2 regions of the Blautia sp. MSK.18.38 genome follow, and region 2 is predicted to be linked to the other one. Evidence: riboswitches for the same ligand, from Rfam matches in the RefSeq annotation. Region 2 holds a riboswitch; the other holds the start of a gene.

Region 1 (15,997 bases), on a different contig from region 2:
CATCACTGATATCAGAGAGCCGGATATCCTTTTTTTCTCTCTGCAGAGAATGGATCACATCCAGATACTGTATGTAGGATGGCATCACCCCCTGGGGCAGTGGCGGAAGCATATCCCGGATCCGCTTTGCCTGATAAAACGCATCAAACATCCGCTTGATCTTTTCATTTGTCATAAAAAAACTCCTCATATAATTATCTTAGTTAATTACCATTGATAATTATATGAGGAATTTATGGTTTGTCAAGCATGTTTTATTTTTCTGTTACAGAGTAGCTTTCTATTACAGAGTAACTTTCTATTAATCTATGCTTCTAATGCCTCTTTCAGAGAAGCTTCAAAGATCTCAAGTCCTTTCTCCATCTGCTCATCGGTCATGGTAAGCGGTGCAAGGTTCAGATATCTGGCCTGTGCCATCACACGCTCTCAGCTTAAATGTTCTGCATCCAGAATAGAGGAAGACAGCTGCTCTGCGGCGTTTCTGTCCTTTTCCTCCAGCACGAGTTTCCGGCTGTCGTCGGTGACACTGGGATTTGTCAGAACTACGAATTCTCCTCCATGGATATAGTTATTCAATCCTGTATTCACTTTCGATGCACTGCAGGCAGTCTGCAAAATAGCCCCATCGTACAGACTACTCCAGACCGTTTTCCCCTGCTTTCAGCTTCAGAACTTCTGTAAGCTCCGGGATCTGCATCATATTTCTACAATTCATAAAACACTACTCCTCCCACTGATACTGCTTCATATCTACACATCCATTTGCCTTAAACTCCACACCCTCGTCTTCCAGAAGCATCTTCTGCTCTCTCCAGCCTGGTGCAGTACGCCCTGCATGGTTCACAACTCTGTGGCAGGGATACTTCCCGTAAAATTCTGCCATACCTAAGACTTTTCCTACAAGACGTGAATTTTTATCCCGCCCGATCAGCCGTGCGATCTGCCCGTAGGAGGCCACTTTTCCTTCCGGTATTTCTTCCACTACGGACAGTATCTCGTAAATCATATCCTCGTCCAGTATTTTTCCCATGATCTTTCCTCCGCAATCCTGCTGGCAATTTTCATAGCATGCTTTCATAAATAAAATATCTGTCTTTTCGTGGACGCCTGCACCAGACCGTCCTCTCAGCCTGAGTTTTACAGTGCAGTTCCTTTCTTTGGAATAAACAAACGGCTCATATCTGTATGTTCCAGCTTAAGAAGTGAAATTTTTTTGTCAATTCCTCCGGCATAGCCCGTCAAGCTTCCATTTGTTCCTACAACTCGATGGCAGGGAATGATAATGGAAATTTCATTATGTCCAACCGCACCGCCTACTGCCTGGGCGGACATATGGGAAGTGTTTTTCATCACTGCAATTCTGCGCGCAATTTCTCCATATGTGATCGTCTGTCCGTAGGGAATCTCCAGTAAAATTTGCCACACTGCCTTTCTGAATGTTGAACCGTTCGGATGAAGTAGTGGAGTAAAGTTCGGTTCTTCACCGGAGAAATATACATCCAGCCATTTTTTTGCTTCTGTGAGAATTTCCGTCTCCTGTTGGATATGGTCTTTGGGAAGTGTATTTGCAAAATATTTCTGTCCTTCAAACCACAAACCGGTAAGTCCGATTTCATCTGCGGCAAGTAAAATATCTCCGATTAGCGATTTATATTTGCATGTGTATACCATATTTCCCCCCACATTCATTTATCTCTACAATTTTTTCTATAGGATTCCTCTTAATTAACGCAAATGTCACATGCGCGTCCCCTCTGCACTTTCCTCTACATTGTGAGTTTTATCCCAACAAGCAGCAGGAGATTGCTGACATTCTTGACAATTTATAATATTATACCATTTTTGTTCTGAACATGCTATAATGCTGTTGCTGCCGAACCTCCAGCTGAAAGGATTAAACCACCTTACATAAACGAAACAAAAACCCCCGGAAGTCTCGACCACTTCCGGGGGTTTTGCTTTGCCCATGATAAGCATAATTACTTTCTTTAGCTACACACATCATAGTCCATTCACCGCAAAAAGTCAATTATTTTCATTCGAAATATGATATAATGCAGATACAATCCTGAATGAAAGAGGTGAACACCATGCAGAAATATGTTGCTTTGTTCTTTACCCTTCTGGCCGGGAACATTGTTGGCCACTACATCTGTAAATGGCTGGACCGCCGCCATGAGCAATAGACAACAATATAAGAAAAAGCGGCAGAACCTCTATTTTTGCAGGCTCTACCGCTTTCTATCTGAATTCCCCTCAAAAAATCTTTATATTAGAACAGTCCTGTGATCTTACCGCTCTCGTCTACGTCGATCTTGGTTGCTGCCGGTACTTTCGGAAGACCTGGCATGGTCATGATCTCACCTGTCAGTGCAACAATAAATCCTGCACCTGCGGAAATCTTAAGATTTCTTACTGTTACCTCGAAATCTGTCGGAGCACCAAGCTTTGTCTGGTCGTCTGTTAAGCTGTACTGGGTCTTAGCCACACAGATCGGGCAGTTGCCAAATCCAAGTGCCTCCAGCTGTTTCGCCTGCTTCTGGGCATTTGCTGTAAGAACCACTTTCTTTCCACCATAAACCTTCTGTACGATCTGGTTCAGTTTGTCCTCGATGGAGCCTTCCAGTTCATAAGCATATGTGAAATCATTCGGCTCTTCAACAAGACGGATCACTTCCTCAGCAAGCTTGATTCCGCCTTCGCCACCTTTTGCCCATACCTCGGAAAGTGCTACGTTTACGCCAAGCTCCTTGCATTTTGCTTCCACAAAATCAAGCTCTGCCTTGGTATCGGTCGGGAATGCGTTAATAGCTACCACACATGGAAGCTTGTATACATTTTTGATATTGCTTACATGCTTCAGAAGGTTCGGGATACCCTTTTCAAGAGCCTCAAGGTTCTCATTGTTAAGATCTGCTTTTGCAACGCCACCATTATATTTCAGAGCACGTACGGTTGCTACGATAACAACGGCACTTGGTGTAAGACCTGCCATACGGCACTTGATATCCAGGAATTTCTCAGCTCCAAGATCAGCACCGAATCCAGCCTCTGTGATGGCATAATCAGCAAGCTTCATAGCCATCTTTGTAGCGGTTACGGAGTTACATCCGTGAGCGATATTTGCGAATGGTCCGCCATGAACGATCGCCGGAACATGCTCCAGTGTCTGAACAAGGTTTGGTTTCAGGGCATCCTTCAGAAGTGCTGTCATAGCACCCTCTGCGTGGAGGTCTCCTGCTGTTACCGGTTTCTGCTCAGCAACCTTACCGTAAGTATATCCGATGATGATTCTGGAAAGTCTCTCTTTCAGATCTTTGATATCACTTGCCAGACAGAGAACTGCCATAATCTCAGATGCTACAGTGATGTCATATCCGTCTTCACGCGGCATACCGTTTGTTCTTCCGCCAAGTCCGTCTACTACATTACGAAGCTGACGGTCGTTCATGTCCACGCATCGTCTCCAGGTGATCTTTCTCGGGTCGATGTTCAGTTCATTACCCTGGAAAATATGGTTGTCGATCATTGCTGCAAGAAGGTTGTTTGCCGCACCGATTGCATGGAAATCACCGGTAAAATGAAGGTTGATATCCTCCATCGGAACTACCTGTGCATAGCCGCCGCCTGCCGCACCACCTTTGACACCAAATACCGGTCCCAGGGATGGCTCACGAAGAGCTACCATAACATTTTTTCCAAGTCTCTGCATTCCATCTGCAAGACCTACGGTTGTCGTAGTTTTTCCCTCACCTGCCGGTGTCGGGTTGATGGCTGTTACCAGGATCAGCTTTCCGTCTTTTTTGTCTGTTTCTTTCAGAAGATTATAGTCGATCTTTGCTTTGTATTTACCATACTGCTCCAGATATTTGTCATCAATACCTGCTTTCTCTGCAATCTTGGTAATTGGCTCCATTGTGCACTCCTGTGCAATCTCGATGTCACTTTTAAATCCCATAATGTTCTCCTTTCTCCGCTGCAACCGTCTGCATCTTTTATCCCATAAAAAAGAGCAGTATCTGAAGTTTTTCAAATACTGCCCAGACGGTCGACTCATCGAATCTCCGGCTCCCTCGTGGTTATCCCACAACTCCGTCAGTCACCGAAGACTTTATTAATTTGATGATTGAATACTAACATATTTATTAGTACTTGTCAAGAAATTATCAAATTATTTTTTCACTTTTAAAGTGAGTTAAGTCTAATTTTCTGAATCATTTCCGTTCTATGTATTAGTTTTCTCTCCAACATTCGTACATATCTTTTTTCATCAAATCCTCTGTTATTTAATCGTATCTTGTACTGGTCATCCGTTAATGCGACTGTCCAGACGCCATAAACATATTACCACACTTATGAAATCAAATCTGCAAATCCTGTAGATACCAGGAATAATATCAGCATTACAACCGGCACTACATAACGGATCATAAAGCGATATAACCCTGCCCGTTTGAAGTGTTCCCCATTTCGTTCCACTTCTCCTATGATCCAGTCAGGGCCGATCACCCAGCCGATCAGAATACTTGTCAAAAGTGAGATAAACGGCATCAGAAAACTGTTGCTGATATAATCCATCACATCCAGCAGCTGTCCAACGGAACCATTTGGCAGTTTAAGTTCAAAATACAGTTTGTTATAACCAAGGCAGATCAGCACTGCTGTAACAAGAGAATAGATTCCGACAGCACCACACATTTTTTACGGGGTTTGTGATAGAGTTCCATGCAGTTTGCAACCAGTGTCTCCATGACAGACACGCAGGAAGTCAGTGCCGCAAATCCCATCATCAGGAAAAATGCAATTGCCACCGGACGGCCAAATACTCCCATGGCATCAAAAACCTTTGGCAGTGAGATAAATATCAGACTTGGGCCGGAAGCCATTCCATCCTTTCCGAGAAATACAAAAACAGCCGGTATGATCATCATTCCTGCAAGAAATGCAACGCCGGTATCAAAGATCTCAATCTGATTTGTTGCTTTATTTAAATTAACTTCATTTTTCACATAAGAACCATAAGTGATCATGATTCCCATAGATACACTTAAGGAAAAGAATAACTGGCTCATCGCATCCAGAAGGATCTCCAGGAAACGTTTTACCGTCAGTCCATGAAAATCCGGTTTGAGATAAACAGCCAGCCCCTGCATACCGGTGCGGACAGTTCCATCCGTATCAGTATGGGACAGTGTCAGTGAAAAAATCGCAATGATCACAATCAGAAGAATCAGCCCCGGCATAATGATCCTGGAAAACTTTTCGATTCCCTTTTCCACACCACGAAATACGATCCAGGCAGTCAGTGCCAGAAAGATCAGCATAAATACAACGGGTGCAATATCTGATGTAATAAATGATGTAAAGTATACATCTGAAGCCGCATCTTTCCCATCAGAAATAATATAAGTAAAAAAATATTTTACGATCCATCCACCGATAACAGAATAATAGGTCATGATCAATGCCGGAACCATAAACGTTAAATGTCCTAAAAATTTCCACTTTGGATCAAGAGATTCAAAAGCCCTCAATGCATTTTTCTTTGTCTTTCTCCCAAGTGCTACATCCGTTGTCAACAGTACAAATCCAAAAGTCAGTACCAGTACCAGATAAACCAGCAGGAAAAGTCCTCCGCCATCTTTGGCACAGAGATATGGAAATCTCCAGATATTTCCAACTCCTACTGCACTTCCGGCTGCCGCCAGGACAAAGCCTATTGAGCCGGAAAAGCTACTTCCTTTTTCTTTCATTTCAATTTCCCCTCTTCAAATATATATTTGATATAGGCTGAAACCTTCAGCCTAACAGCCATATCTTACCTTAAATAAAGATAAGTGCAAATGGCAGAAGTTTCTTTTTACGAAATTTTATTTCAAAAAAGTTTCTTACTACTTTACAAAATACCGGTTTTTCCGATATAATCGTATACAATAAAAATTAATAAGAAAAATAGATAGTATGAGGAAACAAAATGAGTAATTTTACCTGTTATGTAGGTGAACAAATAAGAAAATACCGAAAAGCCGGAAAGATGACTCTGCAGGATTTGGCAGATGCCATCCATAAAAGTCGAGCTACCGTATGCAAATATGAAAATGGAGATATCTCCGTTGATATCGAAACTTTATATGAGATCAGCCAGATTCTCCAGGTATCTATGTCCCAGCTTACCACTGGTCTTCCTGAAACAGCCAGTAAACCGTCCAATGCACCGGGAAAAGGACAAAAAAGCCCATTTTTTCAGGCACAGCGGCTATATTTTTACTTTTACGATGGACGCTATCAGCGTACAAAGGATGGCGTCATCGATATTTATGAAAAAAAAGGCGAATCTGGAAAATACGAAGCAACCTTAACGATCTGTTCTGTTTCTGCCAACGGAAGAAGCAGTGAGATTTTTTACACCGGAAAAGTTCTTTACAGTGATATGCTGATCCGTTTTTCCTTTGTAAATCAGTATAACCCACTGGAAGAAGATCTCCTGTACATTTTTAATCCTCTGGAGCTTCGAGATTTTACAACAGGACTTTTGTGTGGGATTTCCAGTGCGGATCTGATGCCCTGCGCATTCAAATGTGTGATCACTTTAAAACCACAGGAGCTTACCGAAGCGTTCCGCCACCAGCTGCTTTTTACAAAAAAAGATCTGAAGCGCTGGGAACAGCTGAATATGTTACTGATAGATAATATGGAAAAGTAGTTTTCTGCAAAAAACGGTACACCTTATATTTTATAAGCTGTACCGTTTTCGTATTTTTCTGTATCAGGGTTTGCCTGCAAACCCACACCGGATTGCCTGTGTCGGACATATCTTTTTACATCTTCCACATCGGATGCACTCTGCACTGTTGGGATTTTCCGTCGGATCGACCTCCATCTGGCATATATTTCTGCATTTTCCGCAGTGAACACATTTTTCTTTATCTACTCTGTAACGAAAAACGGAAACTTTATTAAATACCGAATAAAAAGCTCCCAACGGGCAGATATACTTACAGAATGGCCGGTATATCATAATTGATAAGATAATAGTGATCACCAGGATTGTATTTTTCCACATGTACAGCCAGCCTACTGCACTTCGCATGGATTTGTTCAGCAGCACCAGAGGGATACCTCCTTCCAGTGTTCCTGCCGGGCAGATCAGCTTGCAGAAATATGGTGCTCCCTGGCCCATGATATCTACTACAAACATGGGAAGTATGATCACAAATACAAGAAAGATCACATATTTCAGTTTTCGCAGAAGCTTATCTCCCCGAAATGTCCGGATCTTCTTTGGAAAAGGAATCTTGTTCAACAGATCCTGGATCAGTCCAAAGGGGCAGAGAAATCCGCACACCAGTCTTCCAAGCAACGCTCCTACAAAGATCAGAAATCCAGCTACATAATATGCCATCTTGAAGTTCCAGCTTCCGATCACAGCCTGAAGGGAACCAATAGGGCAGGCCCCTCTTGCCCCGGGGCAGGAATAACAGTTCAGCCCCGGAACACAGACATTTTTCAGTTTTCCGGTATAGATCTTTCCAGTCACAAACCCTGATATGTGACTGTTTGTAAGGGCCGCCCACAATGCCTGGATCCCATGCCGCGGCCATTCATTTATTTTCATCTTCTTATTATCCAATGCCAATACACTCCATACAGATGTTGATCGCTTTTGTAAAAACTACAGACACCTCGCCCCTGCAGATTCCCAGTATCATCAGTAAAATCCCCAAAACCGCCAGAGCAGGTCCGATCCACCTGGATGCTGTTATTTTCCGAATCATTTTTTCACTCTCCGTAATGATCATCTTTTACTTTGAAACGTTTTTAAGCTCTTTTTCCACGATTTCCTTCCATTCGTCCAGTGTATGGCTTCCTGTATAGGTATCACCTACAATGTTTCCATCTTTGTCAACAAAAAATGTTTCAGGAAATGCGGAAATCCCCTGCAGACGGCCATTCATCATAGTAGTATCCGGTATCAGGAACGGATACTCTGCTTTTGTTTTTTCCTGAAGAATGCCTGCTTTTTTTACTGCCTCCTCGTCCTGATTTCCCTTTTCATCTGTAGTATCAAGCACCACGCCTGCTACTCCGACGCCTTTCTCTTTCATTTCTTTATAAAGCTCCTGAAGTTCCGGAATCTCTTTTACACATGGTGAGCACCAGGTTGTAAAAATATTTACCAGCGTCAGGTCATAGTCACTGAATACTTTTTCTGTATATGTTTTTCCATCTATTCCTGTTGTTTCAAATTTTCCTACAGATTTTACATCCTCCGGGTTGACGCTGGTATCCTGTGGCTGTTCAAACACGGAAATATTCTGATACGGTGTCATTTCCGTAATGTCGGTTTTGATCTTTTCCAGCTCCTTTGTCAGCTTTTCATCTGCATCTTTGTTGGTGCTCAGATAATATTTGTATTTCCCGTCACTGCTGCTTCCAAGCTCTTTATGCTCTGTACAGCCTGTGATCTCATCCAGTTTTTTCTGTGAAGCTTCGTCATAAACGCCAATTGTACCAATTCTGTCCAGACCTGCCACCCAGTCGTCATATCCGGTTCCCATCTTCTGTATTTCGGCATTTTTCTGTTCCTCTGTCATTTTGCTCCAGCTTACATAGGCATATGTCACTGCATTGGTCTGATTCTCAAAATCTTCCGTAGTAAGCATTGCAATGCTCTGATCCTTGATCTGATTTAACAGCTCCTTCGAAAGTGAAAGCTTCAGTCCCAGAAACGGATATTCATAAGAATCCTGTGCCTTGCAGGTTACGTCGGAAGGCTTAAATGTACCTGCTACCAGATCTGATGAAACTGCCTCTCCATCCACCGCCATTGCCTCTCCGATATCTGCTGTTTCCGTGCTTTCTGCCGCCGTTACCGGTACGCTTCCAAATGCAGATATTCCTAATACCGCTGCTGCCATAAGTGCTGTTATTTTCTGTGTTCTTAATTTCATTGTTTATATTCTCCCTTCTGATATCACCGGCCCATATCCGGAACCGACGTATATTTTATATGTAAATCTTGCTCTCTGTAGCCTTACTATATCATCCCCTGTATAAAATCTCTGTTAAGAAATAAAAAAATTTACAGGAATTTTATGCTATACATGATATGATAGATAACAAAGCAAAATCAACTGTTTTTTAGGAGAATTTATTATGCATATATTGATAATCGAAGATGAAAAGCAGCTCTGCCAGTCTATTGCGGAGGGACTTCGCATGGATGGCTATGAAGCGGACACATGTTTTGACGGGGATGAAGGACTGGAATTATGTCTGGTGGAAAATTATGATCTCATCCTTCTTGATCTGAACCTTCCAGGCGTTGATGGTCTGGAAATCCTGCGCCAGTTTCGGGAATCCGATACTTCCACTCCCGTTTTGATCCTCTCTGCCAGAGGACAGATCCAGGACAAGGTTGAAGGGCTTGATCTCGGTGCCAATGACTATCTCACAAAGCCTTTTCATTTTGAAGAGCTGGAGGCACGGATCCGAAGTCTGACACGAAGGAAATTTATCCAGCAGGATGTATGTCTGCAATGCGGACGTATCAGCTTTGATACCCGTACAAGAAAGGCCAGTATCGATGGACTTCCTCTTTCTCTGACCCGAAAGGAAAGTTCTCTTCTGGAATATTTCCTTCTTCATCAGAACCGTATCATAAGCCCAGAAGAAATGATCGAGCATATCTGGGACGGAAGCGTCAACAGTCTCAGCAATTCCATTCGTGTCCACATTTCTTCTCTTCGAAAAAAGCTGCGCACGGCTCTCGGCTTTGATCCAATACAGAATAAGATCGGCCAGGGTTACATTTTAACGGAGGATATACAATGAAAAAAATAACCGGAAAGCTTTCTCTTCAATGGCGTCTGACACTGATCACCGCACTGCTTATGACAGTCACCTGCATTCTGATGTATTTTTTTATCAGCCAGTCTGCAGTTGCCGGAATGGAGGATCTGGGAGATTACATGATACGGATCGATAACACAGATTCTACTCCCATCACCTTTAATATGAATCCCTCCGTCTTATTTCCGGAGCTTTCCGATCAGCTGCAGCTGACCAAAAAACTTTTTCTCACCAAAGGACTCATGGTAACAGGGATCATCATCCTTCTCAGCAGCATCTGCACTTATTTTATCAGCCGTCAGGCATTACTTCCACTTCGCAGACTCAGCCAGGAGGTAAACCAAATAGAGGTCCAGAACCTTTCAGAGGCTCTTGAAGTTCCTGCTACCAATGACGAAATTTCCCGCCTGACAATTTCATTTAACAAAATGCTCGCACGCCTGGATGAGGCATTTACTGCCCAGAAGCAGTTTTCTGCCAATGCAGCCCATGAGCTTAGGACTCCTCTTGCCGTTATCCAGACAAATCTGGAGGTTTTTGCCCGCAGGGAAGCACCTGCTTTAAAGGATTATCAGGAGATTTTTGCCATGCTCCAGGAACAGACCGGGCGACTTTCCCATCTGGCTGAAATCCTCCTGGATATGACCGGTGTACAGACTGTTGAACGTTCCGAAAGGATCTCTCTGGCAGCACTGACGGATGAGGTTTTCTGCGACCTGGCTTCTGTAGCGGAACAGAAGGATGTTGAACTGATCCAACAGGAAGGGGACTGCATTATTACCGGAAGCTATCTGCTGCTGTATCGCGCTGTGTACAATCTTGTGGAAAATGCGATCAAATACAATCACTCCGGTGGAAAAGTAACCGTAAATATCCATCCTTCCGAAGAAATAACAGATACATCCACCTCTGTCAATTACGTCTTTCTTGAAGTCTCCGACACCGGAATCGGCATTCCTCCTGAATATCAGGAAAAAATCTTCACCCCGTTCTTCCGTGTAGACAAATCAAGAAGCCGTGCTATGGGAGGTGCCGGCCTGGGGCTTGCACTTGTCAGTGAAATTGTCAGACAGCATAACGGACAGGTAAAAGTACTGGAAAGCAGCAAAAAAGGCAGCATGATTGCAATTATTCTGCCAGTCTGAACATGTTTGTATTACATTTACTTTATATGCTCATGAACGGTTTTCTGAGGATTTACCGCAATGTTTCCGCTTTTCATGGCATCCTCTGTCATCTGCGCAAAATACTCATCCGTAACCCCGGTGTCCGATAATTTCGCAGGGATTCCAACCTGGGCGTTCAGCTCATAGCCATTACTGCTCACCAGACCGGAGATCGCCGGTGCGCCAAAGGTTGCAAATACAATGCCGAACATGACAAATCCGTAATTCTCCCCGGTGTGCTTCATTCCGAAAATAGAGCTTGTCAGAGACGGGAAGCTTCCCATGATGCCGCCGTAGCAGCCGTACATCAGAACAACAGCAACCGTTACTGCCAGGGATCTTGATACAGCGAGAACTCCCATAGCGATCACTGCCACGATCAGCACTCCTTTGATGCAGACGATCCTTCCCACTTTATCTGCAAGTGTCGGAAGCACCAGTCTTGCTCCCGCATTGACAATGGATCCAAGCATAACGGCGCTGACTGCCACTGCAGACGGAATCCCAAGGTCGATCTGGTAGGTCTGGGATACCGGTGAAACCATAAAATAAGAAATCAGTCCAAAGAACATGGTCGCAAGAAGAAGATAAAAATTTATTGTACGCATCATCTCTCCGGATGTATACTGCTTCATCTCCGATGTTCCGGACTTTGCCGCAGAGCCACCTGCGTTCACCAGACTCTTATCGGGTGCCTGAAAAAAGATGCCGCACAGGATCCAGGAAACTGCGATGGCTGCCCCAATGATCAGAAAGGTTTTCTGCACGCCCTCTGCCTCCAGCAGCTTTCGACTCAGCGGCGCCAGGAAAAATCCGCAAAGTCCGTTGGCAGTTACCACAACGCCGGAAGCAAATCCGGTACGGTCCGGGAACCATCTCTGTACCGTTGCCAGAATCACCGTATAGATCATTCCCTGACCAAATCCCTGCATCACTCCATAGGAGAGATACATAGGAAGCGGTGTGGAAACGATCAGAAATGCGGATGCCAGGATTCCTGCCGCAAAGGTCCCGCCTCCGATCCATACAATCGTCTTTTCCTTAAAGCGGTTCTGCATCCTTCCGCCTACGATATTTCCGAATACAAAGGTGCTCAGTGCCAGATAAAAGCACATGGATGCCTGTCCCTGACTCCAGCCTGCCTGCTCCATCACATAGGGCTGGTAAATAGACCATACATGGGGATATCCGGTAAAAAAGATCGCGAAAGCTCCGAATATCATAGTCAGCAGACGCTGTTTTTTCTGTATTCCTTTCATAATTTCCTCCTCTGAAAAAGATTTCAGGCCTGCTCTGTATTCTCTGCTCACAGAATGCAGCCTGTTTCTGTACACACGATCTGCACGTTTTCCTGCACATTAGCTCCGCTTATTACGTTTTTTCATTTTATATTTCTTTATTTACGCAAAAAGCACGCCATGTAACAGGCGTGCTTTCGTGATTTTCTATGATTTCTGTTGCTTATTTGATTATCTTCAGCTCATATTCCCTGATTCCCAGGCCGATCTTTTCTGCCTGATCCAGAGTTGCCTTCCACTCAATATTCGGATTGGAATCCTTAAAGTGGTCATGGTGACAGTGCCATCCCGGCTCTGCCAGATGCTCTCCAAGCTGGCTGTTGGCGATCGGTGTTGCATTCAGGCAGGCATCTGCACAGGCCTGATCCAGTGCAACCGGGTCAAAGCTTGCGAACATTCCGATATCCGGAAGGATCGGCGCATCATTTTCACCATGGCAGTCACAGTTAGGGCTGATATCCTGTACCAGCGCAATATGGAAATGGGGACGTCCGTGACAGACAGCCTGTGCATACTCTGCCATCTTGCGGTCAAGAAGCTCGTTTGCACTGCTATTCGGATTGTATACGGCATCATAGCTGCAGGCCCCGATACAGCGGCCACAGCCTTTGCATTTACCGTAATCGATAACTGCTTTCTTGTTTATATATGTAATCGCATCACTTCCGCACTCTTTCGCACAACGGCGGCAGCCACGACAGACATCTTCATGGATGGCCGGCTTTCCGCTGGCATGCTGCTGCATTTTTCCGGCACGGCTTCCGCATCCCATACCGATATTCTTCAGAGCACCGCCAAAGCCGGTTGTCTCATGTCCCTTGAAATGGCTGAGACTGATAAAAATATCTGCGTCCATGATAGCATGTCCGATCAGGGCAGTTTTGCAGTATTCTCCGTTTACTACCGGAACTTCTACTTCATCGGTTCCTCGAACTCCGTCACCGATGATGATCTGGCATCCGGTTGTGATCGTGTTAAATCCGTTAAGATTTGCACAGTCCAGATGCTCCAGTGCATTCTTTCTGCTTCCCGGATAAAGAGTATTACAATCTGTCAGGAACGGCATTCCGCCCTGCTCCTTACAAAGATCTGCGACTACCTTTGCATAGTTCGGACGAAGGAATGCCATATTTCCAAGCTCTCCGAAATGCATCTTGATGGCTACGAATTTTCCATCCATATCGATATCTTTGATTCCTGCGGCAACGCAGAGTTTTTTCAGTTTGTCCAGCTGGCTGGTTCCCACCGGACAACGAAAATCAGTGAAATAAACTGTTGATTTTTCCATTCTGGTTTTTCTCCTGCTGATTCTTTTTATGTAATTACATTTATTTAAACTCTACACGTTTTTTCTGTTTCTGTCAACGGATACTCGCATTCGTAAAATTCCATCTATTTCTCCCATATTCCTTTACAAAATCCTTCATCTTACCCACGGAAAAGAACCTGGGAAAAATAACGGATCATTCCGTCGCTGGTCCAGCATAGCATTCCTGCAGCGTCTGCCATTTTCTGTGCATCCACACAGTAAGCGGACATGCAGGAATTATGTTTATAAGGCCCCGCACTCATGATCAGAAGATCAGTTATTCCCTCTTCTTTCATCTTCCCTGCCAGCTGTTCTGTCAGTTTGTTATGAGCAAGTTTTGCCTTTTTGTAGTCCATAAGGCCATCCTGCATTGTCTGGAGTATCAGCGTTTTTTCGTATTTCAGCGCATGCTCTTTCATCTCCTCTACAGTGCCGCTCTGTGGTGGACATGCCGGGTTTTTATCATAATTCCCGCAAAGATTGTCCTCGCAGAAAACCCGGTATTCCGGCACAAATACAAGCTGATCGGTACTTATGACCGCTGCGTCGGAAAAACCAAGAGCTTTTGCTTCTTCAATAAGATTCATTTTTTCTCTCCTGTGTTTTTCTTTTATAGTGCCACATTTTATTTGTTTTTACAAGCTCTGACTTTCACTCTGCCGCCAGACGGATAAACTCCTCCATCTCTCTCGTCTTAAACTTATTTTTATGGTAAAAGATCTGCCGGTACATGGATATCTCCACATCTTCCACATGTAAAAGGGCAATTCTTCCTTTCCGGATATCCCGCTCCACAGCCAGATAGGGAAGAAAGGAAAGTCCGTGGTTCTTTTCCAGCATGCGGATGATAAAAGCGGTATCGCTGATCTCCAGTACCGGTGACAGGGCCTGCTTCTTAAGCGCCAGCTGCTGCTCCAGGGCCTGCCGATAATTGGCATTCTTTTCCGTGAGAAAAAAAGGCTCTTCCAGAATATCCTCCATCTTCAGCGTCTTTCCCGCAAACTCCGAATCTGCAGAGGCCACAAATACTACCGGCTCCGCCTTCTCCATGACCTTCACCCAGTTCTGGTCCCACCTTGGGGTATCCAGTATATAAATAAGATCCAGCCCGTTATGCTCCATCATCCGTATCAGCTGCTCCGGTGTATCAATAGTCACCTGCATATTTACCTTCGGGTGAAACTCACGAAATTTGCTTAGAACAGCCGGAAGCTTTGCTGTGCAGAGAGATTCAATAGTCCCGATATGCAATGGATTTTTCAGTTCCGCATCGTCATTCATTGACTTTTTTGCTTTATTTACGTCATATAAGATCCGGCTTGCATGCCCCATAAACTCTTTTCCGGACGGAGTAAGCACCACACGCTTTCCGGTTCTGTCAAAAAGTCTTGTTTCCAGCTCATTTTCCAGAAGACGGATCTGGACAGTGATCGCTGACTGGGTGTATCCCAGAACCTCTGCTGCCCTGGAAAAGCTCTGAAGCTGTGCTACATGTACAAACGTCTCCAACTGACGGATTTCCATGATTTTCTCCCTTTTACTATGAAATTTTTTCATCGTGATGATGAAATCTGTGAATTTGCCTTATTTTTATGTCAATGTTACAATACAATCACGAGGACGTCAATCGTATTTTTGTGCAAAATGAATAAATTCATACTTAGGAGGAAAGAATCCAAATGGAAAAGAAAAAAATCAAGATCGGACTTGTGCCGAAGCTGATCATTGCCATCATCGTAGGTATCCTGTTCGGCCAGTTCCTTCCGGAAGGCTTCTGTCGCTTTGTTGTAACCCTTTCCGGATTTTTCAGTACCTTTCTGAAATTCGTCATCCCGCTGATGATCCTTGCCTATGTGACCATGGGTATTGCGGATCTTTCACAGGGTGCAGGGAAGCTTCTCCTGATCACAGTGGCTCTGGCTTATGGCTCCACTCTGATCGCAGGTTCCGCATCCTATCTGGTATCATCCAGCCTGTTCCCGCACTTTATGAGTGAAGGTGCACTGGATCAGATCGCAGCTACCGCAGACGCATCCCTGACACCATTTTTCTCCATCACACTGGAGCCAGTCATGGATACTCTTTCTGCTGTTGCCCTTGCCTTTGTCATGGGACTATGCCTCTCTTCCATGCGTGGAAAAGAAATGGGAAACAGCCTTTATAACGGAATGAGTGACTTTTCCAAGATCATTGACAAGGTCCTTCATGCCATTATCATCCCGCTGCTTCCGCTTTACATCTGCGGAACCTTCACAGATATGACTATTTCCGGAAAAACCTTTGCCATCTTAAGCATCCTCTGGAAGGTATTCCTTGTTGTTATCATCATGCACCTGATCTGCATTACGATCCAGTTTGTGATCGCAGGTACT
Region 2 (15,997 bases):
CCACAGTCAATCATGGAAAGGTTTTTGTCTCAGTCAAAGACCATGGAAGCGGAATTCCAAAGGAAAGTCTTTCCAGAATCTGGGATCGTTTCTATAAGATCGATGTCTCCCGTGGAAAAGACCGCAAGGGTACCGGGCTTGGCCTTGCCATTGTAAAAGAGATCATCAACGCTCATAAGCAGAATATCAATGTGATCAGCACCGTAGGTGTTGGAACAGAATTTATCTTTACACTGGAAAAAGCAAAATAAAACATCAAAAACCTCTGATCCGGAAGGCTGTAAAAGAAATATCTCTCAATATCTCCTACAGTATTTCCAGATCAGAGGTTTTTATTTACTCTTTGCAGGCTTATTTCCAATCGTAATTTCTCAGATGGCCTTCCAGATTCATATGCGTAAAATTATGCTGTCGCAGCGCCTCATAAAGCACAATGGCAACTGAATTGCTTAAATTCAGGGAACGGATATCTCCGATCATCGGGATCCGCACGCAGGTTTCCTGATTGTTTACCAGGATATCCTCCGGGATTCCCGCACTCTCCTTGCCAAACATAATGAAACAGTCATCCTCATACTGCACATCTGTATAAGTCTGAGGTGCCTTGGTGGTTGCGTAATAAATCTTTGCTCCCGGATTCTTTTTGAGAAAATCCTCATAGTCCAGATATCTGGTCACATCCAGATGTTCCCAATAATCCATACCTGCACGCTTGATGGCCTTTTCATTCAGGCGAAAACCAAGCGGTTCGATCAGATGCAGCCTGGTTCCTGTTGCCACACAGGTTCTGCCGATATTTCCTGTATTTGCCGGAATTTCCGGCTCATGGAGCACAATATTCAAAACTCCCATTTATTTTTCCTCTTTTCTACATAGCATTAAATATACAAAATATGCATTCGCAATCCGCTTCGCTGCTTGCTCATGAGATCAAAAAGCCAAGCTTTTTGGTCTCATCTTCTGCCGGGCGTTCCAGATATCTGGCATTTCCGCCGCTGTAAAGAAGCCTGTTATTTCCGGAATCGGTCTGCCCGATCACTGCTGCCATGATCCCCTCTCGCCGCAACTGCTGCACAAACGCATCACCGCCATGGATTCCCATAAGAATACTTCCGCCGGAAAGCAGCTTGTACGGATTCACATCAAAGATCTCACAGATCTCTATGGTTTCCTGTCGGATGGGCACACTTCGAAGATCTGCACTAAGACCTACTCCGGATGCCTCCGCCATTTTCCAGAGGGCAGCAAGAAAGCCGCCTTCTCCCATCCGATATCGGGCACTGGCTCCGGATTCTTCCGCCATTTTCCAAATTTTATCATTCTCTGTTCCTGTTCCGTAAACCTCAGGAAGCTTTACAGCATCCTCGAGAAACCGTTCTGCAAAAAACTCCCGCAGCCTGTCATAATAATTCTTTGTGATCCATGCAGTTCCTTCTGCTGCCACAGGGCCTGCCACGATCAGCTCGTCTCCCGGCATAAGCCGTCCGTCTATCTCTGCCTGAAGCGCCTCCAGTGCTTTTTTTCCAAGTTTCATAACTGCCGCCTTAATAAAGGATAAGCGAAAGCACTGTCGGAACTACCATTGCCAGTACCAGAATAACTGCGATGATCGCTGTGATCACTTTTCTTTTTTTCGGATCAAACATTCCCATAATTATCATTCACCTCATCTGTAATATCCGTTAATTGCGCATTGTTGGTCAAAGGATCCCTGTCTGTATAATCAAAAAGAAGCTTCTTTCCATCCCGGAACACCTCGATATGGGCGGTTTTCGGGATTTTTTTCGCTTTCCGGTAATCCCAGATCAGCCGCTCATACGGCTTCTGGTCTGAAGCAAAGGATGGCCTGCTCTTTAAATTCTCTCGAAGATAAAGATCCAGGAGCATTACATCGGAAAGTGCTTCCGACGGGATCTCTTTCTGTTCTCCGGCAAACTCCATAAGGATCTCATAGCGCCTCATCCTGGAATGAGAGATCTCCGAGTATCCTTTTTTCTCATAAAATCTGCCAAGTGCCTCATACATCCGGAAAGGATCGTCAAAATACTTCTCCAGAAATACAAGGGTATTTTTGAACTGCCCACTATTATAATACACTTCCACCATACTTTCCACCATTTTCAGCCTTAAAATCTCCCCGTAGGTCATCCAGGCTGTGGAAAGTACCTCATAGGGTTCCCGATCCTTGTAAAGAATCTGATATTCCCCTGTCATTTCCATCATGTGTGAACCCTTCAGCACCTTCAGGAAACCAAGCTGAAACTGTTCCGGACGCAGTGCGTAAACATCACAGAAGGACTTATGGAAGCTGTCATATCCCTCATAGGGAAGTCCTGCGATCAGATCCAGATGCTGGTGGATATTTCCAAAGCTGTGGATCTGCTCTACAATCCCTTTCAGCTTTTCAAAATCCATGGTTCTCCGAATGGCTTTGATAGTCTGAGGATTGGTAGACTGTACACCAATCTCCAGCTGGATCAGGCCCGGACGCATGGTTTTCATCAGCGCCAGCTCCTCCGAACGGAGAAGATCTGCTGAAATCTCAAAATGAAAATTGGTGATCCCGTTATCATTCTCCGTAATATACCTCCAGATCTCCATGGCATGGTCATGCTTGCAGTTGAAGGTACGATCCACAAATTTGACCTGAGGAACTTTATTATCAATAAAAAACTGCAATTCCTTTTTTACAAGCTCAATATCACGGAACCGAAGCTTCTTATCTATGGAAGAAAGGCAGTAACTGCAGGAAAAGGGGCATCCCCTGCTGCTCTCATAATAAATAATGCGGTTTTTAAACTCTGTAAGATTGCTGTATGCAAACGGAACTTTACTTAAATCCATCAATTCCCGCCAGCCCGTGTGTACAATATCCCTGCCTTTGTTTTCATCACGAAAAGCCACTCCGCGGATCCCGCTCAAAGTTTCCGGTTTTCTTTCTATATAATAACCTGCCAGTTCATGGAAGGTTTCCTCTCCTTCTCCCACCATCACTCCAAAAAACGCAGGATTCTTTTTCAGAAATTCCACCGCATCGTAGGATACCTCCGGGCCTCCTGCCCAAAACTCCACCTGTGGAAGGATTTTCTTAAGATCCGGCACCAGCTCCCTGACAAAAGAAATATTCCAGATATAGCAGGAAAAGCAGACCACATCCGGTTGCTCCAGATAAATATCTTTTAAAATGTCATCCCTGATCTGATTGATCGTATACTCTTTGACCACAACCCTGGAGCTGTATTCTCCGGAACAGGATTTCAGGTTATATACCGCAAGATTGGAATGGATATATTTTGCATTGCATGCTGCAAGTAAGATTTTCAAATTTTATATTCTCCTAACTTCTGTCGGATAATTTCTTTCCCCGGCAGTTTTCATTATTTCTCTGTTGATCCTTTTCGCTTTATGATTATAACGTTCCCGCCACCGGATGTAAATAGAAAAACAGGGGTTACTGTTCACTGGTAATATTCCGCGAGGTGTTTTTTGTGAGCGAAGGTCACAGAAAACCCGAGACATACCGCGCGAATTTATGCGATCAGCATAAATTCTGTGCATCGCGAAGCGTGTTGCTGAGAACGGAGTGAACAGTAACAAACAGGGATTTCCCTCCTGCCGCAAAAATGCCGTTTTTGTTGTATTTCCATCCAAACAGCGTTAAAATGAGTACTATATATTTTTATAAAGGAGTAATCTTTTTATGGATCGAAACAGCTGTCTGAATTATTTTCAGGCGTTTCCCTTCTGGGAACATATGACGGAAGAAGATCGGAATTTTCTTCTTGATAACATTCGCGAGCTTCATTACCCGGCAGGTGCTGCCGTACAGTCTGAAGAGCGCCAGTGCCTGGGAACTCTTTTTCTTCTGAAGGGAGTTATCCGTGTTTATCTACTGTCCGCTCAGGGAAAAGAGGCAACCCTGTACCGTTTAAGGGACAGTGACATCTGCACTCTTTCCGCCTCCTGCATGCTTTCTGCCATTACATTTGATGTACAGATCGATGCAGAAACAGACTGTGATCTGCTTCTGCTTCCGGCAGTTCCTTTTTCCCGGCTGATGAAAAACAATATCTATCTGGAAAATTTCATCTACAAACGGACAACTGAACATTTCTCAGATGTGATCGCAGGAATCGAACGGACATTTTTTATGACTCTGACTCAGAGAATCGCAGCCTTTCTTCTGGATGAAGCTGCAGATACCGGTTCCGATGAGCTCGCTCTCACACAGGAAGCCATCGCCCGCTCCATCGGAAGTGCCAGAGAAGCTGTCAGCCGCAGCCTTAAAAAAATGAATAAAGACGGCTCTATCCAGATCTCACGGGGATCGATCCGCATTCTGGATAAAAGACGTCTTTATGAAATGATGAATACTTTTTAATTTGAAGATGTTTTAGGTGCCGGCTGCAGGATCCACCAGAACAGCATCGGCATAATAGTCATTACCGGCCACATATAACGGATCATCCCATTTACAGGAGACACAAGACATATCAGTATATTCAGCACCGGTATGGCAAAGATCAGGAGTTTTTTCCATTGCTTCTTCACCAGAAGATACCCCATCAGCAACAGAGTAAGCCAGGTATACGTTCCTGCACTTAAGATAAGTCCCAGCCCAGGTGCACGCATCCATAATTCATCATAAAGCCTGAATAGATACTGGATCTTTTTTGGGCCCACATAGCTGACATCGATCCCGGATTTTTTCTGATACAGTTTATCTATGTAAAACCGGTACACGCCCTGCTGTCCTCTTCCCATATGGAACGGATCATTATAGCTGTAGGTGTTATTCAATGTCGCCTGGACATATACTCCCGGATGACGACGGAACATGGCAAACCAGGCTTTAAAATAATCTTTCATGTATCCATCCAATTTAGGATCATTATCATCATCTCTGAACCTGAATGTGATTTTCACGGGATCCGACAGTTCCGGATTATACTTCTCGGCAAGAACATCATAATCCAGGATCCTGTTTATCGCTTTCTTCTCACTTGCGGTTACATCATCCGGATATTCTCTCAGATATCGGGCAGTCTGCTGAAACGGTACCGAAAGCATTTCACATCGGGATCCAGGTGCCACGCCAAGGGCAGGTGCTGCCCCCTTTTCTACGCCCAGATAGCAGGCAAAAACACAGACAGCCACAATAAATGCATATTTCCTCGCGCCCTTTACCAGGAAGAAAAACAAAAGGATCAAAGAAGGCAGGACTAGATGAATGCCATTATTTCGGGTAAGACAAACACTGATTCCCAGAAGAAATAAATATACTGCCTTTCTCTTGGAAAAGGAATGACAAATATCTATATACACTGCAAAATACAAAGTAATGACTGCCGTATACAATCCGTCTTTGATCACTGCCTGGGCATAGCTTCCAAATATGGGAACAAATGCAAACAGCAGAACAGTACCAAAAAGTATCCATTTTGGAGCCTTCCATCTGTACAGATAGCGGACTACCGCACTGTAACACCAGATTTCCACAGAAGTAAACACAATGACGATCAAAAATACTCCAAAATTATAACACCAGATAGTTTTTCCAAGTGTCAGCAGTCCACCCATGATCATCGACAGGACCCATGGATGATGATTGTCCAGCGGCATAGCTCCCAAAAATACATCCAGCTGCCGAAATCCATCTGCCGGGATCGAACCTGGGAGAAATGCCAGGATAAACGGTGTCCATCCAATGATCATAGATATCTTTGCCAGGCGGAACCACATTACTTCTTCCTCTCTGGCCGGGATACGCCCGCAGGCCTTTCGGAAAAACTCCATCTCAGGAATCCTCCAGAAATAAGTGATTCCCATATCACAGATAATATAAAATCCTATAAAGCATCCGGCTGAGATCAGGATCTGTTTCTTTGCGCCAAACAGAAAATCCCAGCTTCCATTTGTAAAATAAGAAGTTCCAAGAAGCATTCCCGCCGAAAAGATCACTGCCAAAACATGTGCCTGCCAGTTTCTGTATTTCCGATAGCCCTCCCATCCTTTCACGTATAAAATAAGAAGCAGGATCCATGCAAGCAAGCTCATGCATCCCAATCCATTATAAACATCGCTCATTTTTTTTGCAGAAGTATTTCCATCCATTGGAAGGCCCGTAAAAGAAAAGGCCAGCGCTGTGATCATTGCCGCGATCACAGGCACTGCATTCTTTTTTATTATTTTCTCATCCATATTTTTATTAACCCTTGTCTAAAATTTTCAGTAAACCAACAATGCTCCGGAAACCGTTTCGGTTCCCAGAGCTGTATCTGTTTTTTCTGTTTTCTGTTTTGGTTACTGAAGCGCTGCCTCAAGCTCTGTCTTTGATGTCAGTCCCACAAAACGTGCGGTCTCTTTTCCTTCTTTGAATACCAGCAGTGTGGGGATACTCATGATCTTGTACTGCTGTGCCAGTGATGGCTCTTTGTCTACGTCAACCTTGCCAACCTCATATCCGGCTTCTGCAAGCTCTTCCACGACCGGAGCCTGACGTCTGCATGGTCCGCACCAGGTTGCCCAAAAATCTACCAGTACCGGCTTTTCTGCCTTTAATACCTCAGTTTCAAAATTGTCTGTTGTAAAAACTTTTGCCATGATAAAATTCCTCCTTGATCCTGTATTTATTTTTAGTATCAGCTTATGCTTACGCCTTCAGAAGCTTCCGCACATACTGACAGGCGGAAAGTCCTGCCTGGGCACCGTCATGAACAGCTTTTGCCACCTGGAGAAGTCCACCGGTGCAATCACCTGCTGCATACAGTCCCGGAACTGTAGTCTCCATCTCTTCATTGACCCGGATATTTCCTTTTTCATTCAGTTCCGCTCCGATCTGGCGGGCCATCTCCGAGCTTCCGGCTGTACCAAGTGCTACAAAGACTCCCTCTGCCGGCACAAAAGAATCTGCTCCGGTACCTGCTTCCTGCATGGACACATCACTTTTCAGGCGGATGCCGGAAACACGCTCATCTCCTTCGATCGCCTGGATCTTCATGGTGTTAACCGGAAGCGGATTTTCTCTTGAAAATTCCGGTTTCTTTCCATCTGTAAAGATCGTCACACGGGAAGCGGTATGAGAAAGTTCTTCTGCTTCATGAAGAGCAAAATCACTGTTTCCAAGCACTGCCACTTCTTTTCCTCTGTAAAAAAATGCGTCACATACTGCGCAGTAGCTGACACCTTTTCCCTCAAATTCCTTTACTCCCGGAATCCTGGCAGAAGCTCTCCTGCTTCCGGTTGCCAGGATCACGCTGCGTGCCTCAAAATCTCCTGCGGTAGTTTTCACCTCAAAAGTATCAAAACCACCCATTCCCACAACCTGGGCATCCAGGATCCGTACTCCAAGTGCTCTTGCCTGGGCAAGACCTCTTTCGAAAAGCTCTCTGCCGGACAGCGGCTGCTCCAGTCCGTAATAGTTCTCGATCTTCTCCGCTTTTTCCAGTGAACCGATCCCTGTATTTATGATCAGCGGATCCATATTTCCTCTTGCCGCATAAAGTGCTGCCGAGATCCCGGCCGGACCTGCTCCTATGATAATGATATTCTCCATTTCAGGCACCTGCTTTCTTCTTCGTTTGGATCTGTTCTATAATATACGCTTCGCATTGGTCTGTTTCTGTGATCAGGTCACTTTTCCCTCACAGAAGTCATTATATCACATTCCCCCAAAATTACACCTTTTTTTCAATAGCTTTTATTTGCGTCTGTTTCTCTTCTATGCTATTATTATAACGACTTTAACCAATTAAATGAATCAAGATGATACCCCTGCGGGATCATAAATATCTGCTTGACCTGTAAGGAAACAGATTCCTTATATTTATCAATAGATCATGAATCATAAAAAGGAGCCTAATCTCTATGAGAAATTTTGAATATTTTACCCCTACCCGGGTTATTTTCGGAAAAGATACACACCTTAAGATCGGCACTGTTCTAAAAGAGCAGAACTGCAGCAAAGTACTGATCCATTATGGCAGCCACAGTGCAGTAAGCTCCGGTCTGATTGATGAGATCCGATCTTCTCTGGATGAAGCTGGAATTTCCTATGTCACTCTTGGCGGTGTGGTTCCCAATCCCCGTCTCTCCAAGGTACGTGAGGGTATTGAGCTTTGCCGCAAAGAACAGGTTGATTTTCTTTTGGCTGTTGGCGGTGGCAGCGTTATTGATTCCTGCAAGGCCATCGGCTATGGACTTGCCAATCCGGATACAGATGTATGGAACTTTTTTCTCCGCACCGAAACCCCAAAAGCCTGTCTTCCTGTAGGCGTTATCCTGACGATCGCAGCTTCCGGAAGTGAAATGAGCGGATCCTGTGTGATCACCAATGAAGAGGGCTGGCTGAAACGGAGTAGTGCCCGCAACGATCTGTGCCGCCCACGTTTTGCTATTTTAAATCCCCGCCTCACCTATACCCTGCCGCAATATCAGACCGAAAGCGGCTGTGTGGATATCCTGATGCATACTATGGAACGGTACTTTGTAAATATCGAAACCATGGAGATCACCGACAGTATCAGCGAATCTCTGATGCAGACCGTGATCTATAACTCCCGGATCCTGATGAAGGAGACGGATAATTATACTGCACGGGCAGAGATCATGTGGGCCGGCAGTCTTTCCCACAATGGACTTACCGGCTGCGGAACCGGCGGTGGTGACTGGGCCTGTCACCAGCTGGAGCATGAACTGGGCGGCACCTACGATGTGGCTCACGGAGCCGGTCTTGCCGCTTTGTGGGGAAGCTGGGCACGTTACGTTTATGATGCAAATCCGGAACGCTTTGCCCAGTTTGCAGTCAATATCTTTGACATTCCCTGCAGTACCGACTTCAACAAAACTGCTCTTGCCGGCATAGAAGCCATGGAAGATTATTTCCGTTCCATCCAGATGCCTACCAGCCTTCATGAGCTTGGTCTTGATCTTACAGAAAAGGAGATCCATGATCTGGCGTTTAAATGCAGCTTTGAAGACACCCGTACCATCGGTGTGTTCAAACAGCTTAACATGAAAGATATGGAAAAAATCTATCTTGCTGCCAGATAAATCTGTAGCCATAATATTGCAGATGTTTTTTTGAAAATCAGATTTTTCAGAAAAACATCTGCTTTTTTTATTTTTTCCTTGCATTCTCTACATAAATGTGTTAAAGTAACAAAGTACTCAAAAGAGACATGCCCAGATAGCTCAGTTGGTAGAGCAGAGGACTGAAAATCCTCGTGTCGCTGGTTCGATTCCGGCTCTGGGCATTATTTTTTTACTCTGATCGCAGAATAGCCTCTGCTGGTCAGAGTTTTTTTATACAAAAAACTGCTGCAAATCCCTTGTGGAATCTACAGCAGTCTTTTTCTGATCACTGAAGCAAATATACTTCTGTATAAAACACGCCCTTCTGCTCTGCTTCGGAGTGTGTTGCCACATATACATCAATGCAATTGGTCCGGATCGCTCCTCCACAGTCCTCTGCAACATAAACCTGTCCATTGATCACTACTTTGGAACCGTATGGGATCTGACTCGGATCCACTGCGATCGTACGGTTGGTAGTGGCCGTTACTCCTGTGGAAGTAATTCCATTCGCCCATGGTCCGCAGCAGATGCTGCACGGACAATAATGCGTGATCCGGAATGTTCCCAGTGGTTTCAGTGTCGCGTCCGAAGATACTGATACCGGCGTTCCGATCTGTACGCCAGCTGCGGTACTTCCGGAACCACCTGTGGAAGTTACACCATCCACCGCATCCGCAAAAACGCCCTCCCCGGAACTCTTAGTAAGGGATCCTGCTTTTGTATTCTTTTCCTGCTCTGCCTTGGCCACTTCCGTAGCCTGATAACCTTCCAGACAGCTGGTCGGAATATAGCCGACGTGATCTGAACCACTGTCATCTGTGTAAACGATCCTGCTCCAGATAGCATCTACCGTACCTGTTCTTTTCAGCTCATCATCCTGAAGGACCTCTCCTACAACCTCTCCGTCCTTCTTGCCGGGATAATCCAGGATATCACTGTCCTGTGCCGCTGTAACTGTATCTGTAAATTTATTTACGATCTCCGTATCACTGAGCACGCTGTCCGAAACATAACCGATGATCTTGTCCTCACCTTTCTTTTGGAAGGTCACCTTGCTCCAGCCATTGTCACAGACTGCAACTCTTTCAAGCTTCGTTCCCAGGATCACAGAACGCAGCTCTGTACCACTGTCTCCCGGATTGGACCGGATTTCCGTATTTTTCGCTGTAACATAAAGCGTATCACTCTTCGCCAAAACATTTACTGTATTTCCCGCCCCATCATCGATCTGAAACTGCTGAGGTGTTTTTTTCTCCTTTGTATATGTATCCAGTGTTGCTTCATATCCCAGTACCTCTGCTGATACTGATGCAGGGAAAAGCATAGAAGCACATAAAATAACTGCCAGAAGCTTTTTTCGCATGAAATCTTGCCTCCTTTCTTCCGGCATTCTACGGTTTGTCCCGACTATCATAGCATATCAGATCATATTTTGCAATTTCACAGGACAGTCTTCAGAAATTTTTAACAAAAAGATCATATTTTTTAACTGGTCAAATCTATCCGTAACGGATACAATACTTATATGAATATAAAACACAAGAAACCAACCCTTACTAAAAAACAGCGCCACAGACTCCGTGTACAGCAGGTGCGAAGGCAGAAGATCTTTCTGACATGTCTTTTTCTGCTGATCGTGGGCTGTATCCTTCTGCGTTTTTCCAAATTTTCCGGCAGGCAGGAGGAAGCCCATCAGATCAATGCAGCCTGTGAAGCTTATCGCGATGAGGTTTCCAGCGAAGCCGCACAATATGATATGTCCGACTATGTAGACCTGATTCTGGCTGTGATGATGCAGGAAAGCTCCGGGCAGGGTACTGATCCCATGCAGTCTTCAGAAGGAGCCTACAACACCAGATATCCGCAGCAGCCCAATGGTATCACAGATCCTTCTTACTCTATTTCCTGTGGCATCCAGGAGCTGAAATATGCTCTGGATAAAGCCGGCTGTACCGGTCCGACTGATCTTTCCAAGATCCGTCTGGCTCTGCAGGCATACAATTTCGGAGCCGATTCCTATTTTGCTTATCTGGAAGAAAACGGTCAGACTGTGTGGACGGCCCAAAGTGCTCAGGCCTTTGCTCAGATGGCAAGCGGCAACACACAACGTGATGAAGATGATCCCCTTCATGATCCTGCCGGTCCATGGGACTATGGTGACCAATACTATCCGGATCATGTTTTGCGCTATTACCACTTAGACAATAACTCATAAACCACCGAAATATTGTCATATACAAGTTCTATTTCAGATGTCTGGAATAAACTTTATATGTTGTATATAATTTCAAAAAAATTCCAAAAAACATTTGACAGAATATAAAATCTATGCTAATATATGTCTTGTCGCTGAGGGAAATACGTGAAGCGATAATGCATATGCGATAGTGGCGTAGTTGGTAACGCGCGACCTTGCCAAGGTCGAGACCGCGGGTTCGAGCCCCGTCTATCGCTCTTCAGAACTCTGAGTTTTTCAGAGTTCTTTTTTTATTTTTAAAACTATCCTTTTTCGATCAAAAAGTCCCGGGTCTGATCTCTTTTTTCCAGAAATCCAGATTCGGGACTTTATATTTTTTATCTTTTATTTCAACTGCATATCATGGCCAAGGCATGCATCTTTTAGTGGTGGAAAAGGCGGATTCCTGTAAATGCCATCACCATTCCATACTTATTACATGTATCGATAACTGCGTCATCACGTACAGATCCACCCGGCTCTGCAATATATTTTACACCGCTCTTATATGCGCGCTCGATATTATCACTGAACGGGAAGAATGCATCGGATCCCAGTGTCACGCCGGTAAGACCATCCAGCCATGCTCTCTTCTCTTCTTTTGTGAACACTTCAGGCTTCTCTGTGAATGTCTTTTCCCATGCACCATCTGCAAGGACATCCATATATTCCTCACCAATGTAAACATCAATGGCATTATCTCTCTCCGCACGTGTGATCGTGTCTTTAAACGGAAGCTCCAGTACCTTCGGGCACTGACGGAGGTACCAGTTATCTGCCTTCTGGCCTGCAAGGCGTGTACAATGTACACGGGACTGCTGTCCTGCACCAACGCCGATAGCCTGTCCGTCCTTAACAAAGCATACGGAATTGGACTGTGTATATTTCAGGATGATCAGAGAAACCTTCATATCTCTCTTGGCTTCTTCCGTAAGCTCTTTATTCTCTGTTACAATATTGGAGATCAGCGCATCATCAATTGCCAGCTCCTGGCGGCCCTGCTCAAAAGTGACTCCAAATACCTGTTTGTGCTCCAAAGGTTCCGGAACATAGTTTTCATCGATCTGGATCACATTGTAATTGCCTTTTTTCTTCTGCTTCAGAATTTCAAGAGCCTCCTCTGTATATCCAGGTGCGATCACACCATCAGAAACCTCTCTCTTGATCAGCATCGCGGTATCTTTGTCGCAGACATCAGAAAGAGAAATGAAATCACCAAATGATGACATACGATCTGCACCTCTTGCTCTTGCATACGCACATGCAAGCGGGGAAAAATTCTTCCAGTCCATATCATCTACCCAGTAGATCTTTGCCAGTGTCTCATTCAGCGGAAGTCCGATGGAAGCACCTGCCGGAGATACATGCTTAAATGAAGTTGCTGCCGGAAGTCCGGTTGCTTTCTTAAGGTCACGTACCAGCTGCCAGCCATTAAAGGCATCCAGGAAGTTGATGTATCCTGGTCTTCCGGAGAGTACCTGGATCGGAAGCTCACTTCCATCTGCCATATAGATCTTTGATGGTTTCTGATTTGGGTTACATCCGTATTTTAACTGTAATTCTTTCATGAAAAAGCTCCTCCGTTCTCTGTGATATCCCTATTTTCTTATTTATTCTTGTTTACGATCCTGGATTCATAATTTCCTGTCTCAATGTCAATAAAGCGAACAAAGAGAGAAACTTTATTATCCTGGTTCAGGCTCTTCCAGAGGAGATCCGCAAACTCATCAATATCGTTTGGGATCTCTACCAGCTTCGGCTCTCCCTCGAAACTTGGAAGTGGATTTCCATCGCATTTATAAGTATGGATAAAACGTCCCTGCCCTGCTGCCGCATTCTCATAGGCGAATGTATAACGAAGACAGGAATCCGGATTTCCGTTATTGCTCTTTAAAATAGACATCGCATAATTGAATTTACCGTTTTCAACATGAAGAACGCCTGAAATACGAGGTGTATAGTTCGGCGCATCCGGCTCAAACTCTCTGCTGCGGAGAGACTGTTCAAAGGTGAGCTGTCTGTCCATTCCCTCATAGATCGTATCTGTCTGATCACCGTTTGTTACGATGGTCTTATTTCCAAGGACACGTACCGGTGCATAAATGATCAGGCTCGGGTCTGTAAGCTTGGATGGATCAAAAGCCTGTGTACGGATTCCTTCCCCATCCTCAACAAAAATACGGTTTCTGCTGTTCTCGCTTCTTCCCATAATAAAATATGCAGTAACTGCATGTTTCCCGTCAGCGGAACGTCCGATCACAATTCCTCTTCCCGGATAGGAATTTTCTTTCAGTTCTTTTTCAAGTGAAAATGTCGTCATTTTTCACAGTCCTCCTTGTCTAATGTAAGGCCCGGGGCTTATCCCAGGATATGAACGGTAACAAAAAACCGCCTGGACACCCCCTTATCAGGCTGCCCAGGCGGTCGGCTTCTCACTTCACTGCACTCCCTGTAGGTAATCCTACTTTCCGCCAGTCATGCAGCTTCTGCTGTTATACTACAATACTTCTTCTTAATTTTCAAGCCCCTATTTTCAGAAATTATTTTTCCAGACTTCTTGTTGCTCACAAAATAAACAATAACACTTTATTTCCCCTGTAATGCATAATCTGTCTGGATCTGTGCTGCAATGTCTGATTTCATCTGGATCCATGCATCGGGATTTTCCACGTAATACTTCGGACAGTCTTTACCTGTGACATCATAATGACGGATCACCTGATCCGAAGTCAGTCCAAAGCGTGTACAAAGCCACGCTGTCAGCTTTACCGCCGAATCATAGGTTGCTGTATTAAACTGCCCTGTTTCATCCGGATGGCAGCATTCAATGGATATGGTATCTACATTTCTGGAATTTGTGGCATAGGATATTTCCGAAGTGGGAATACATTGTACCACTTCTCCCTCCAACCCTATCACAAAATGACTGCTGACTTTGTTGTCCTGCGTTGTCGCAAGATTTTCAAAATAATTCCGATTGGATACGGCAGTAGATCCCGGATTGGCCGTATAATGAATGGCTATATAATTTACCTGTTCGATAGAAATCTGTGGTCTAGAATAGGAATTCGGTGTCAGAAGCTCCACATCAATAAAAGGTGCTCCTTCTGCCTGCCATTGTTCCGGTCCGCCATTTCCGCTGGCATTCCCGGATATTTCTTCCTGTCCGGACTGAATTTTACTCTGTTCCATGCGCATCTCAAAAAATGCGTATCCTAACGCACACGCAGCAAAAGCAACGATCACAATGATACATATCAGCACAATCCTCTGCAGGATCTTGATCGGGTTCTTTTTTCTCAAAGACTTCTTTTTTCTTCTGGAAGACCCGGAGGAAGTTTTCTTTACGGAAACAGGCCGCCCGCTATGGGACGGCCTGGGTGACTTTTTACCGGTCTTACCTTTTTTTCCTTTATTATTCATCTACACTGTAGTTTGGAGCCTCTTTTGTGATGTGGATGTCATGTGGATGTGACTCTTTAAGAGATGCAGCTGAAATCTTGATGAATCTGCCTGTTGTCTTCAGCTTCTCAATGTTCTCTGCTCCACAGTAACCCATACCGGATCTTAAACCACCGATCAGCTGGAATACGGTATCCTCAACATGTCCTTTATACGCAACACGACCCTCAACACCCTCCGGCACAAGCTTCTTTGCATTCTCCTGGAAATAACGATCCTTGCTGCCATTCTCCATAGCTGCGATAGATCCCATTCCACGATATACTTTATATTTTCTTCCCTGATAAAGTTCGAATGTTCCCGGGCTCTCATCGCATCCTGCGAACATGCTTCCCATCATGCAGACATTGGCACCTGCTGCGATGGCCTTGGTGATATCTCCGGAATATTTGATACCGCCGTCTGCAATGATCGGGATTCCGTAGCTGTTAGCCACTTCATAACAATCCATAACTGCAGTAACCTGCGGAACACCAATACCTGCAACAACACGTGTTGTACAGATAGATCCCGGTCCGATACCAACTTTGACTGCATCTACTCCAGCCTCGATCAGAGCCTTGGTAGCTTCGCCTGTTGCAACATTACCTGCGATTACCTGAAGCTCCGGATATGTTGCCTTGATCTCGCGGACTGCTTTTAAAATGTTTTCTGAATGACCATGTGCAGAATCAATTACGATCACATCTACATTAGCCTTCACAAGCGCATCAACACGTGCAAGCACATTTGCTGTGATGCCAACCGCAGCACCACAGAGAAGTCTTCCCTGTGCATCCTTGGCTGCAAGCGGATACTTGATCTGTTTCTCGATATCCTTGATGGTAATGAGTCCTTTTAAATTAAAGTCATCATCTACAATGGGTAATTTCTCCTTACGGGATTTCGCAAGGATCTTCTTGGCATCCTCAAGTGTGATTCCTTCCTTAGCTGTGATCAGTCCTTCTGAAGTCATGCACTCCTTGATCTTTCTGCTGAAATCTGTCTCAAATTTAAGATCACGGTTTGTGATAATACCTACCAGTTTTCTGCCTTCTGTGATCGGAACACCGGAAATACGGTATTTCGCCATCAGATCATTGGCATCCTTCAGTGTATGCTCTGCTGAAAGATAAAATGGATCGGTGATAACACCGTTCTCAGAACGTTTAACTTTGTCAACCTCTTCTGCCTGTGCCTCAATGGACATATTCTTGTGAATGATACCGATACCACCCTGTCTGG

The links. A riboswitch is a leader RNA that binds a small molecule or an ion and turns the genes downstream of it on or off. The one in region 2 is predicted to bind ZMP and ZTP.
Region 1: linked by a shared signal. The riboswitch ahead of NE638_RS05820 (formate--tetrahydrofolate ligase) and the one ahead of NE638_RS10180 (IMP cyclohydrolase) in region 2 are both predicted to bind ZMP and ZTP.

The regions. Positions count from the first base shown of each region.
Region 1 covers NZ_JANFYP010000006.1:120,732-136,728, reverse strand. Annotated here, with positions in the region: gene NE638_RS05840 (MarR family winged helix-turn-helix transcriptional regulator) at 1-175, opposite strand, end outside; gene NE638_RS05835 (hypothetical protein) at 427-576, opposite strand; gene NE638_RS05830 (MGMT family protein) at 722-1,030, opposite strand; gene NE638_RS05825 (methylated-DNA--[protein]-cysteine S-methyltransferase) at 1,138-1,671, opposite strand; gene NE638_RS05820 (formate--tetrahydrofolate ligase) at 2,273-3,958, opposite strand; ZMP/ZTP riboswitch at 4,032-4,113, opposite strand; partial or broken gene NE638_RS05815 (sodium-dependent transporter) at 4,354-5,753, opposite strand; gene NE638_RS05810 (helix-turn-helix domain-containing protein) at 5,975-6,703, shown strand; gene NE638_RS05805 (4Fe-4S binding protein) at 6,767-7,615, opposite strand; gene NE638_RS05800 (CD1871A family CXXC motif-containing protein) at 7,623-7,775, opposite strand; gene NE638_RS05795 (TlpA family protein disulfide reductase) at 7,803-8,951, opposite strand; gene NE638_RS05790 (response regulator transcription factor) at 9,157-9,834, shown strand; gene NE638_RS05785 (sensor histidine kinase) at 9,831-10,997, shown strand; gene NE638_RS05780 (MFS transporter) at 11,015-12,277, opposite strand; gene NE638_RS05775 (DUF362 domain-containing protein) at 12,480-13,604, opposite strand; gene NE638_RS05770 (DUF2284 domain-containing protein) at 13,745-14,212, opposite strand; gene NE638_RS05765 (LysR family transcriptional regulator) at 14,277-15,149, opposite strand; gene NE638_RS05760 (dicarboxylate/amino acid:cation symporter) at 15,305-15,997, shown strand, end outside.
Region 2 covers NZ_JANFYP010000014.1:41,939-57,935, forward strand. Annotated here, with positions in the region: gene NE638_RS10110 (sensor histidine kinase) at 1-251, shown strand, start outside; gene trmL (tRNA (uridine(34)/cytosine(34)/5-carboxymethylaminomethyluridine(34)-2'-O)-methyltransferase TrmL) at 352-852, opposite strand; gene NE638_RS10120 (AIR synthase-related protein) at 923-1,534, opposite strand; gene NE638_RS10125 (B12-binding domain-containing radical SAM protein) at 1,639-3,324, opposite strand; gene NE638_RS10130 (Crp/Fnr family transcriptional regulator) at 3,701-4,381, shown strand; gene NE638_RS10135 (DUF6020 family protein) at 4,378-6,201, opposite strand; gene trxA (thioredoxin) at 6,304-6,603, opposite strand; gene NE638_RS10145 (NAD(P)/FAD-dependent oxidoreductase) at 6,653-7,555, opposite strand; gene NE638_RS10150 (iron-containing alcohol dehydrogenase) at 7,867-9,051, shown strand; tRNA gene NE638_RS10155 (tRNA-Phe) at 9,182-9,254, shown strand; gene NE638_RS10160 (3D domain-containing protein) at 9,359-10,438, opposite strand; gene NE638_RS10165 (lysozyme family protein) at 10,601-11,290, shown strand; tRNA gene NE638_RS10170 (tRNA-Gly) at 11,457-11,529, shown strand; gene NE638_RS10175 (phosphoribosylaminoimidazolecarboxamide formyltransferase) at 11,695-12,879, opposite strand; gene NE638_RS10180 (IMP cyclohydrolase) at 12,918-13,631, opposite strand; ZMP/ZTP riboswitch at 13,719-13,800, opposite strand; gene NE638_RS10185 (peptidoglycan recognition protein family protein) at 13,898-14,614, opposite strand; gene guaB (IMP dehydrogenase) at 14,727-15,997, opposite strand, start outside.